Regions from separate parts of the Azospirillum sp. UENF 111221 genome, predicted to be linked through region 2. Evidence: riboswitches for the same ligand, from Rfam matches in the RefSeq annotation. Region 2 holds a riboswitch; the other holds the start of a gene.
The links. A riboswitch is a leader RNA that binds a small molecule or an ion and turns the genes downstream of it on or off. The one in region 2 is predicted to bind cobalamin.
Positions count from the first base shown of each region.

Region 1: another riboswitch for cobalamin. It lies ahead of ACWPN3_RS10325 (ABC transporter ATP-binding protein); the one in region 2 lies ahead of ACWPN3_RS06690 (CbtB domain-containing protein).

Region 1 is NZ_JBSNCH010000003.1:480,983-485,385, forward strand. Features, by position in the region: gene ACWPN3_RS10315 (FecCD family ABC transporter permease) at 1-471, opposite strand, end outside; gene ACWPN3_RS10320 (ABC transporter substrate-binding protein) at 468-1,454, opposite strand; gene ACWPN3_RS10325 (ABC transporter ATP-binding protein) at 1,451-2,287, opposite strand; cobalamin riboswitch at 2,411-2,644, opposite strand; gene ACWPN3_RS10330 (DUF2946 family protein) at 2,792-3,346, shown strand; gene ACWPN3_RS10335 (TonB-dependent receptor) at 3,484-4,403, shown strand, end outside.
Region 2 is NZ_JBSNCH010000002.1:452,642-457,044, reverse strand. Features, by position in the region: partial or broken gene cobW (cobalamin biosynthesis protein CobW) at 1-619, opposite strand, end outside; gene ACWPN3_RS06695 (CbtA family protein) at 633-1,412, opposite strand; gene ACWPN3_RS06690 (CbtB domain-containing protein) at 1,423-1,608, opposite strand; cobalamin riboswitch at 1,654-1,884, opposite strand; gene ACWPN3_RS06685 (ABC transporter ATP-binding protein) at 2,203-2,979, shown strand; gene ACWPN3_RS06680 (ABC transporter ATP-binding protein) at 3,003-3,695, shown strand; gene ACWPN3_RS06675 (ABC transporter substrate-binding protein) at 3,859-4,403, shown strand, end outside.

The sequences.
Region 1 (4,403 bases), on a different contig from region 2:
TTCGCTGGTCACCACGCCGTCGCGCCCGCGTGCCGCGGCGAAGACGGCCAGCATCGCCGCGAGCGCACCGAGGAAGGCGGCGGCCGGCAAACCCAGCATTCCGGCGACCGCGCCGGCATAGAGCAGAACGGTCACCGCCCCCACCGAGGCGCCAGCCGACACGCCGAACAGATAGGGGTCGGCCAGCGGGTTGCGCGTCAGCACCTGAAGCACGGCCCCAACCGCCGCCAGTCCGGCACCGGCCAGCGCGCTAAGCAGCACGCGCGGCAGCCGCAATTCCCAGACGATGTTGCGCTCGGCCCGGCTGACGTCGGCGGGCGGGGCCAGCGCCGGCCACAGCTCGTGCACGACCACCGCCCAGACCTTGGGGATGGGGACGCGTGCGGCGCCGAACCCGACGGCAGCCACCGCAGACAGGGCCAGCGCGGCGGCCAGGATCAGCGACAGGCCCAGCAGGCGGGAGCGGTTCATGGCGTGAAGCGCTCCGGGTGCAGGGTCCGCGCCATCCGCTCCAGCGCCTCGACATTGCGGGTGGAGGGCGTCTGCTCGGCATAGGTCAGCACGATGAACTGCCGCTTGCGCACGGCCTCGACGTCGGCCAGCTGCGGTGCCGAGGTCAGATGGCGGATGGCGTCCTCGGCCGGGATCCGGTGCGCGCTGACGATGATCCATTGCGGATCGCGCCACACCATCTCCTCCCAGCTCACCCGGACATAGCTGTCAGGGATGTCGTCGAAGATGTTGCGCCCGCCGGCCAGAGCCATCAGCAGGCTGGTCATCCCTTCGCGCCCGACCGACAAGGGGGGCGCGTCTGTGTGGCACTGGTCGCAGTACATCACGCGCGGCCGGTTGGCGACGCCACCGACACGCTCCGTGATGGCGGCGACGCGGCGGCGGAAATCGGCGACCATGGCCTCGGCACGCTCCGTCACGCCGAAGATGGCGCCCAGCGCCAGCAGGTCGGCGTAGAGCGTGTCCATGCTGATCGGCTCGCGCGGGCCGATGCGGATGCAGCTTTCCCGCAGCGTGTAGGTCGCCACGCCCATTTCCGCCAGCCGGGCGGGGGTGAGGCCGCGCGCCTGATTGAAGCCATAGCTCCAGCCGGCGAACAGGAAGTCCGGATTGACAGACAGCACCGCCTCCAGCGTCGGCGCGCGGTCGGGCAGCCGGGGCAGCGCCGCGACCACGCCCGGCGGGGCGACCAGCCGGTGCTCCACCCCCTCGATGCCGGAAACGGCGACCAGGCGGTCGGCGAGGCCGAGATCCAGCATGGTCTGCGTCATGTTGGTGTCGTGGACCATCGGCCGCTTGGGGGCCGCGGCGAAGCGGGCGGTCTCGAAACAGTTGGCGACCTCGACCGGATAGGTTTGGGCGCAGGCGCCACCGGCTTGCAGGGCGAGGGCCAAGGCGAAGACCGTGGCGAGAGGCGGAGCGCCGCGGAGAAAGCGTCTCATCGTGCTGGCTCCGTAAGAGGCGACATCAGGGGCGACAGGTCGATGCGCAGCCGGCCGTCATCGGGGCGGCGGTCAACCGCCGCAGCGACGCGGTAGACGGCGGTCAGCCGGGCGGGGGTCAGTGCGTCCTCCGGCGCGGCATCGGCCTGGAGCCGGCCGTCGGCCAGCAGCAGGATGCGGTCGCACCAGCGGGCCGCCAGCTCGATGTCGTGCAGCGTCGCCACGACGGTGATGCCGAGCGCGCGCACGAGGTCGAGCACGGCGAAGCGGTGGTGGATGTCCAAATGGTTGGTCGGCTCGTCGAGCAGCAGGATGCGCGGACGCTGGGCCAGGGCGCGGGCGATCATCACCCGCTGGCGTTCGCCGCCCGACAGCTGTTCGACTGCCCGCCCGGAGAGCCCGGACAGTTCCAGCCGGTCCAGGGCGTCGGCGACGATGGTGCGGTCCTCCGCCCCGGCTGCGGCGAAGGGGGAACGGCGGTGGGCCAGGCGCCCCATGCCGACCACGTCGCGCACGGTGAAGCCGAGTGCTGCGGTCAAATCCTGCGCCTGGAGCGCCAGCTGGCGGGCCAGCTCGACCGGCCGCAGGGCGCGCGGATCGTCGCCGTCGATGAGAACCCGGCCGGCGGACGGGGTTTGCAGGCCGGCGAGGCAGCGCAGCAGCGTGGTCTTGCCCGAGCCATTCGGCCCGAGAATGCCGAGGATTTCACCGTCGGAAACCGAGAAACCGATGTCCGACAGGACCATGCGGCCGGCCAGCCGGCACCCCAGCCGCTCCACCGCGATGGTGGGGGGAGGGACCGATGCCTCTGTGGGGAGGGACGCTGACGCCATGCGTGCTTCCTGTCTTTGCGGACGGGGAGGCGTGGCGGACGTCTTGCGGAGCATGCGACGCGACCGGAGCGGAATCCGGGCACACGCATGGCAAGCGTTCCACCGGGACACCCCGCCCGAGGACGTTTCGTTGTGGTGCTGGCAGGTCTCCTGGCTTGCGGGTCATCGCCGTTCCGTCCGGCCTTCCCAGCGCCGATGGGCGCCAGTGGCTTGAAATGACGGTACGGCTCGCCGCTCACAGTTGCGGGGGCAGCCCCGGCCTCACCGCATTCCCCTTCGCAGGGTTGGCAGCTCACCGGGTTCCCTCTTAGCTTCCGGTGGCGAACCGCCGGAAGAACCAGAACCGGGACCATTCATGAGCGACGCGGCGCCCGGTCAAGCTTTGCGAACGAACAAAAGCATCGGAGAGTCCATATACAGAACGTTATGTTATAACATAACATAACGTGCCCTCATGCGGCCTGCAAGGAGAAGTTCGCCGGCGAATTTTGGGCCTGCGGGAAAATGCCGCTGATCCCGACTGCGGCGCTTCGGCTAATGTGCCGCACCCAATGCGTGCGGTTGCACGTGCGATGGGCAAGATGGATCGATGCACGGATCGGCATGAGCGCGACCCAGGACAGACTGCGACCCACGCGACGGGCCGGCCTTGCGGCCGGTGCGATTGCGCTGCTGTTGCAGGTCGTCGCCTGGGCCTGGATGCCCGCCGTCATCGCATCCGCCAATGCGGCCGAGAGCAGCCGGATCGTCATCTGCACGCCGGATGGGTTCAAGACCGTGGTTATGGACGACCACGGAATGGCAGGCGATCCGGCAGGCGACGAGAGCAATTCGGCGCAGAACGATTCGGGCCAAGGCGATCTGCTCCGAGGCAATCTGCTGATGTCGGGCGGCTCCTGCCCGCTCTGTCCGCTGATCGGTGGATTGGCGCTGCCGCCGCCGGATCTGCGGATGACGCGCTCGTCGGTCGGGCGCCACAGCCCCGAAGCCTTGCCCGGCGACGTGATCGCCGCCGGCTGGTTCCTCTCCACCCTCCAGGCCCGCGCGCCACCGGTCTGAGGCCGGAATCGCGGGTCGCCGCGCGGGATATCCGCGCGGCGACCCGCCCTTGCCGACCTTTCCTGTTCGCAGCCTTGCACACCCTTCGCACCGATGGCGCGGGGCCGTGTTCGGCTGGCCTCAGATCGAGATGTTCCATGATGTTGCGTTTCGCCGCGGCCGGCGCCCTGCGCGCCGCCCTGCTGTCCGGTGCTGCCCTCACCGCACTGTTTCCCACCGCTCTGTCCGCCCAGACCGTTTCACCGCTTGCCCAATCGCTTCCGGCGATTTCCGTGATCGCAGGCCCGGACGATGCCCTGGCCGCCGGCACCGCCCTGGGCGGGGATGGGCTGGCGGCCCGCCGGCCCACCACCGGAGACGTCGCGGCCCTGCTGCGCGGCCTGCCCGGCGTCAGCCTCTACGGCAATGGCGGCGTGTCGAGCCTGCCGGCGTTGAACGGGCTGGGTGCCGATCGCGTCAATGTGCTGGTCGACGGCGCGCCCGTCGCGCCCGCCTGCCCCAACCAGATGAACCCGGCGCTGTCCACAATCACGCCGACGCGCCTGTCCAAGATCGAGGTTCTGGCCGGGATCACGCCGGTCAGCGCCGGCGGCGACAGCATCGCCGGCACCATCGCCGCCGAAAGCGCGCCTCCGGTCTTCGCTCCGGCGGGGGAGGCGGTGCACACCGAGGGCAAGCTGTCGGCCTCCTACCGGTCGAACGGCCGTGGCGTGACGGGGGCTGCCGAGGCGTCCGTCGCCACCGACAGCCTCAGCCTGGGCTACAGCGGATCCTGGAGCCGGGCCGGCAACTACAAGGCCGGCGACGGCCAGACCGTCCGCTCGACCCTCTACAACGTGCAGGACAATGCGGTGACGTTCGGGGCGCGTCGCGACGGGCATCAGGTCACGCTGCAGGGCGGCATCCAGACCATGCCCTACCAGGGCTTTCCCACCCAGCGCATGGATCTGACCGACAACCGCACCGTCTTCCTGAACGGCCGGTACGAAGGCGCCTTCGACTGGGGAAATCTCGACGCCCGCGCCAACTGGCGGCGGACGCGGCACACCATGAATTT
Region 2 (4,403 bases):
GATCAGGTCCTCGACGCGGGCGAGATCGCCGTCGGCCAGCAGGTCGGTTCTTGTTGACGACGATCAGGTCGGCGCAGAGCAGCTGGTCCTCGAACACCTCCTCGATCGGCGTCTCGTGATCGACGGTGCCGGCGGCGTCGCGCTGGGCCTCCAGCGCCGCGGGATCGGGGGCGAAGCGGCCCTCCGCGGCGGCGGCGGCGTCCACCACGGCGATCACGCCGTCGACGGTGACGCGGGTCTTGATCGCCGGCCAGTGGAAGGCCTGGACCAGCGGCTTGGGCAAAGCGAGGCCGCTGGTCTCGATCACGATGTGCTCGGGCGGCTCCGGCCGGGCCAGCAGCTTCTCGATGGCCGGGACGAAATCGTCGGCGACGGTGCAGCACAGGCAGCCGTTCGCCAGCTCGATCACGTCGTCTTCGGTGCAGGTCGGGTTGCCGCAGGCGCGCAGGATGTCGCCGTCGATGCCGACATCGCCGAACTCGTTGATGATCAGCGCCAGCCGGCGGCCGTCGGCCTTTTCCAGCAGGCCGCGGATCAGCGTGGTTTTGCCGGCGCCGAGGAAGCCGGTGATGACGGTCGCAGGAACCTTGCCGGCGGCCGTTTTCGCAAGAGCGGACATGAACTTCGCCTCCTTAACGCGCGCCGGGCTGAACCCGCAGGGCCGGGTGCCGTTCGGCCGGTTCGACCACGCCGCTCATCAGCCAGCCGCAGACGGAGCCCAGGATCGCCCAGAACAGGGCGGCGGAGCCCAGCGAGGCGGCGACGAAGCGGGCGGCCAGTTCCGGGGGAACGGCACCCTCGGCGCTTTCCGGATGGGGGGCACCGATCAGATGGGGCAGCGCTGCGGCCAGAACGGCGACGGCGATGACCAGACGGTTGCGGGCGAAGGCGAGGGCGGCGATGCCGACGCCGGCCCCGGCCGCGGCGGACAGCCACCAGAGCTGACGCAGCTCCAGCTCGGCCCCGGCCATGCCCGGCAGTTCCGGGGCCAGACCGAAGGACGGGGCCAGCGACACGGCGACGAAGCCGCCCATGCCCCAGACCAGCCCGCGGCGGGCATCAACCGGCCGTCCGGCCAGCAGGATCGCCGCCCCCAGCAGCAGCGCATAGGCGACGCCGGCGATCAGGTTGGCGGCGATGGTCAGGCCGATGCGCTGCATCGCCTCGTCCAGCGTGACCGGCACACCTTCGCCGACCTCGCGCACGGGGCCATGCTGGTGGCCTTCGGCCTGGCTGGCGGCCGGAGCCGCATTCGGGGCTGGCGCGGTTGCGGGAGGCGGGGTCACCACCTCGTATTTCTCGGCTTCGAGGATCAGCGGGACGGTCGTCGCCTGCTGAACGACGGAAGCGGCCGTGCCGGAGAGCACGCCCGCGACCAAAGCGGCTGTGAACAGCCGCCGGATCAGTTCCATGACCCGCTGCTTAGTGGCAGGGGAACGCGAAGGAGTGACGGGCGTCGTGCGCCGCATCGTGGATCTGCTGCGGCTGGGCGAAGCCGACGCCATACAGCAGGAAGCTGCCGAGCAGGATCGCGGCGAAGGCGGCGACCGCGGTCTGGGCGGCGCTGCGGGTCGCGGTGCTGGCGGCGTTCATCGAACGGGCGGTCATCGAAAACATCCTTGTTCTCCCGCCACACCCGGCGGGGTTGGAAAAGGTTCTGTGTGTCCGCCGGCAGGTTTCCTGGCTCGCGGGTCGTCGCATCGCCGTCCGCCTTCCCGGCCGCGGAGGGCCAGTGGCATGATGGACGGGACGCTCGCCGCTCACAGTTGCGGGGGCAGCCACGGCTTTGGCGCTTCCGGGAAACCCGGGAAGGTCCGTACCGCATTCCCTATTATCCCCGCCGCCCGTCAGGACGGGCAGGGCACCGTCGGACGGCCACCATCGCAGTGCCGAGCCCGTTTGGCAAGCCCGCAATAAGGCGTCTGCCACACGGACGATCTTGCATGCCGACACTTTGGATGCTGTCATGTTTTGTGGACAGAGTGTCCAGGGATCCGACACTTTCCGACGCAGGGGTGTCGGTCAGAGGGAGGACACCGAACCGAAACCCGCGGAGAAACAAAGGGGCCGGCGGCCCGGCCGAAGCGACCCCGTATCTGGCACGCTTCGTGCGTACAACAATCGGTGAAACGTCCCGCCGCACGGCGGCCGCCGGGCATATGCCCGGGACATAAGGACGAACGGGAGGAGAATTCGCGACCGATGAACGCCGCACCGAACGACGACATCATCCTGGAAGCGCGCAACCTGACAAAGGAGTTCAAGGGGTTCGTGGCGGTTCGCGACGTGAACCTGCAGGTTCGCCGCGGCACCATCCACGCGCTGATCGGCCCGAACGGCGCCGGCAAGAGCACGGTGTTCAACCTGCTGACCAAGTTCCTCACCCCCACCCGCGGCCAGATCCTCTACAAGGGCCGCGACATCACCCGCACCAAGCCGGCCGACATCGCCCTGATGGGTCTGGTCCGCTCCTTCCAGATCTCGGCCGTCTTCCCGCATCTCAGCGTGCTGGAGAATGTCCGGGTGGCACTCCAGCGCCCGCTCGGCACCAGCTTCCATTTCTGGAAGTCCGAATCCTCGCTCTACGACCTGCACAACCGGGCGCTGGAGCTGATCGAGGCGGTGAACCTCACCCCCTGGGCCGGCCATCTGGCGGCCGAGCTGCCCTATGGCCGCAAGCGCGCCCTGGAGATCGCCACCACGCTGGCGCTCGACCCGGAGGTGATGCTGCTCGACGAGCCGCTGGCCGGCATGGGCCATGAGGACATCGAGGGCACTGCCGCCCTGATCAAGCGCGTCGCCGCCGACCGCACCGTTCTGATGGTGGAGCACAATCTGTCGGTCGTTGCCCACCTGTCGGACACCATCACCGTTCTGCGCCGCGGCGAGATCCTGGCGGAGGGGCCCTACGAGGTCGTCTCGAAGAACCCGCAGGTGATGGAAGCATATATGGGCACGGGGGGGACCGGACATGCCTGACGGGATGAACACCAGAGACCGCCATGCTGGAGATCGCCGACCTGCACGGCTTCTACGGCGAGAGCCATGTGCTGCACGGCGTCAGCCTGGAGGTGCGGCAAGGCGAGGTGGTGACGCTGCTGGGCCGCAACGGCGCCGGCAAGACCTCGACCATGCGCGCCATCATGGGCATCATGGGCAAGCGCACCGGCTCGATCCGCTTCCAGGGCACCGAGCTGATCGGCATGGCCCAGCACAAAATCCCGCGGCTCGGCATCGGCTATGTGCCGGAGGAGCGCGGCATCTTCTCCAGCCTCAGCGTCGACGAGAACCTGACGCTGCCGCCGGTGGTCAAGGAGGGCGGGATGACGGTCCCGCAGATCCATGAGCTGTTCCCCAACCTGAAGGGCCGCGGCTCGACCCAGGGGACGCGCCTGTCGGGCGGCGAGCAGCAGATGCTGGCGATTGCCCGCATCCTGCGCACCGGCGCCACCCTGATCCTGCTGGACGAGCCGACCGAGGGCCTGGCCCCGGTCATCATCGAGCAGATCGGTGTCGCGGTGCGGGCGCTCAAGGCACGCGGTTTCACCATCGTGCTGGTCGAGCAGAACTTCCGCTTCGCCGCCACCATCGCCGACCGCCATTACGTGATGGAGGAAGGCCATGTGGTCGACATGATCCCCAACGACCAGCTCCACGCCAACATGGACAAGCTGCACACCTATCTCGGCGTGTAGGCGCTCCAGCCCCGACATCACCGGCGCGAACGCCGCCCCGACCCCATCGAAGGGCAGGGCGGCGAACCGCCGGTTCCATGCCCGATTGCCTGCTCCAGGCACGGCAGAGGGACCCGCGACGGGACCCGGCCGACAACAAAAACCAAGAGGGAGAGACCTTCTGATGCGCACGCTTCTTCTCGCCGGCACCGCCCTGCTGACGCTCGCCGGGACAGTCGTTCCGGCTGCCGCCCAGGTGTCGGACAACGTCATCCGCATCGGCGTGCTGAACGACCGTTCCGGCATCTACGCCGATCTGGCCGGCGAAGGCTCCGCCATCGCCGCGCGGATGGCGGCGGAGGAGTTCGGCAACAAGGTCGCCGGCGCGCCCGTCGAGATCGTCGTCGCCGATCACCAGAACAAGGCCGACATCGCCGCGTCGAAGGCGCGCGAGTGGGTCGACACCGGCGGCGTCGACGTCATCGCCGACGTGCCGAACTCCGCCGCCGCCCTGGCGGTGCAGGGCATCACCAAGGACAAGAAGCGCATCTTCCTGATGTCCGGTCCGGGCGCCACCGCGCTGAGCGGTGCGCAGTGCAGCCCCTACGGCTTCCAGTGGACCTACGACAACTACGCCATGGCCGCCGGCACCGGCCGAGCCCTCTATGAGCAGGGCAAGAAGAAGTGGTTCTTCGTGACCGCCGACTATGCCTTCGGCCAGTCGCTGGA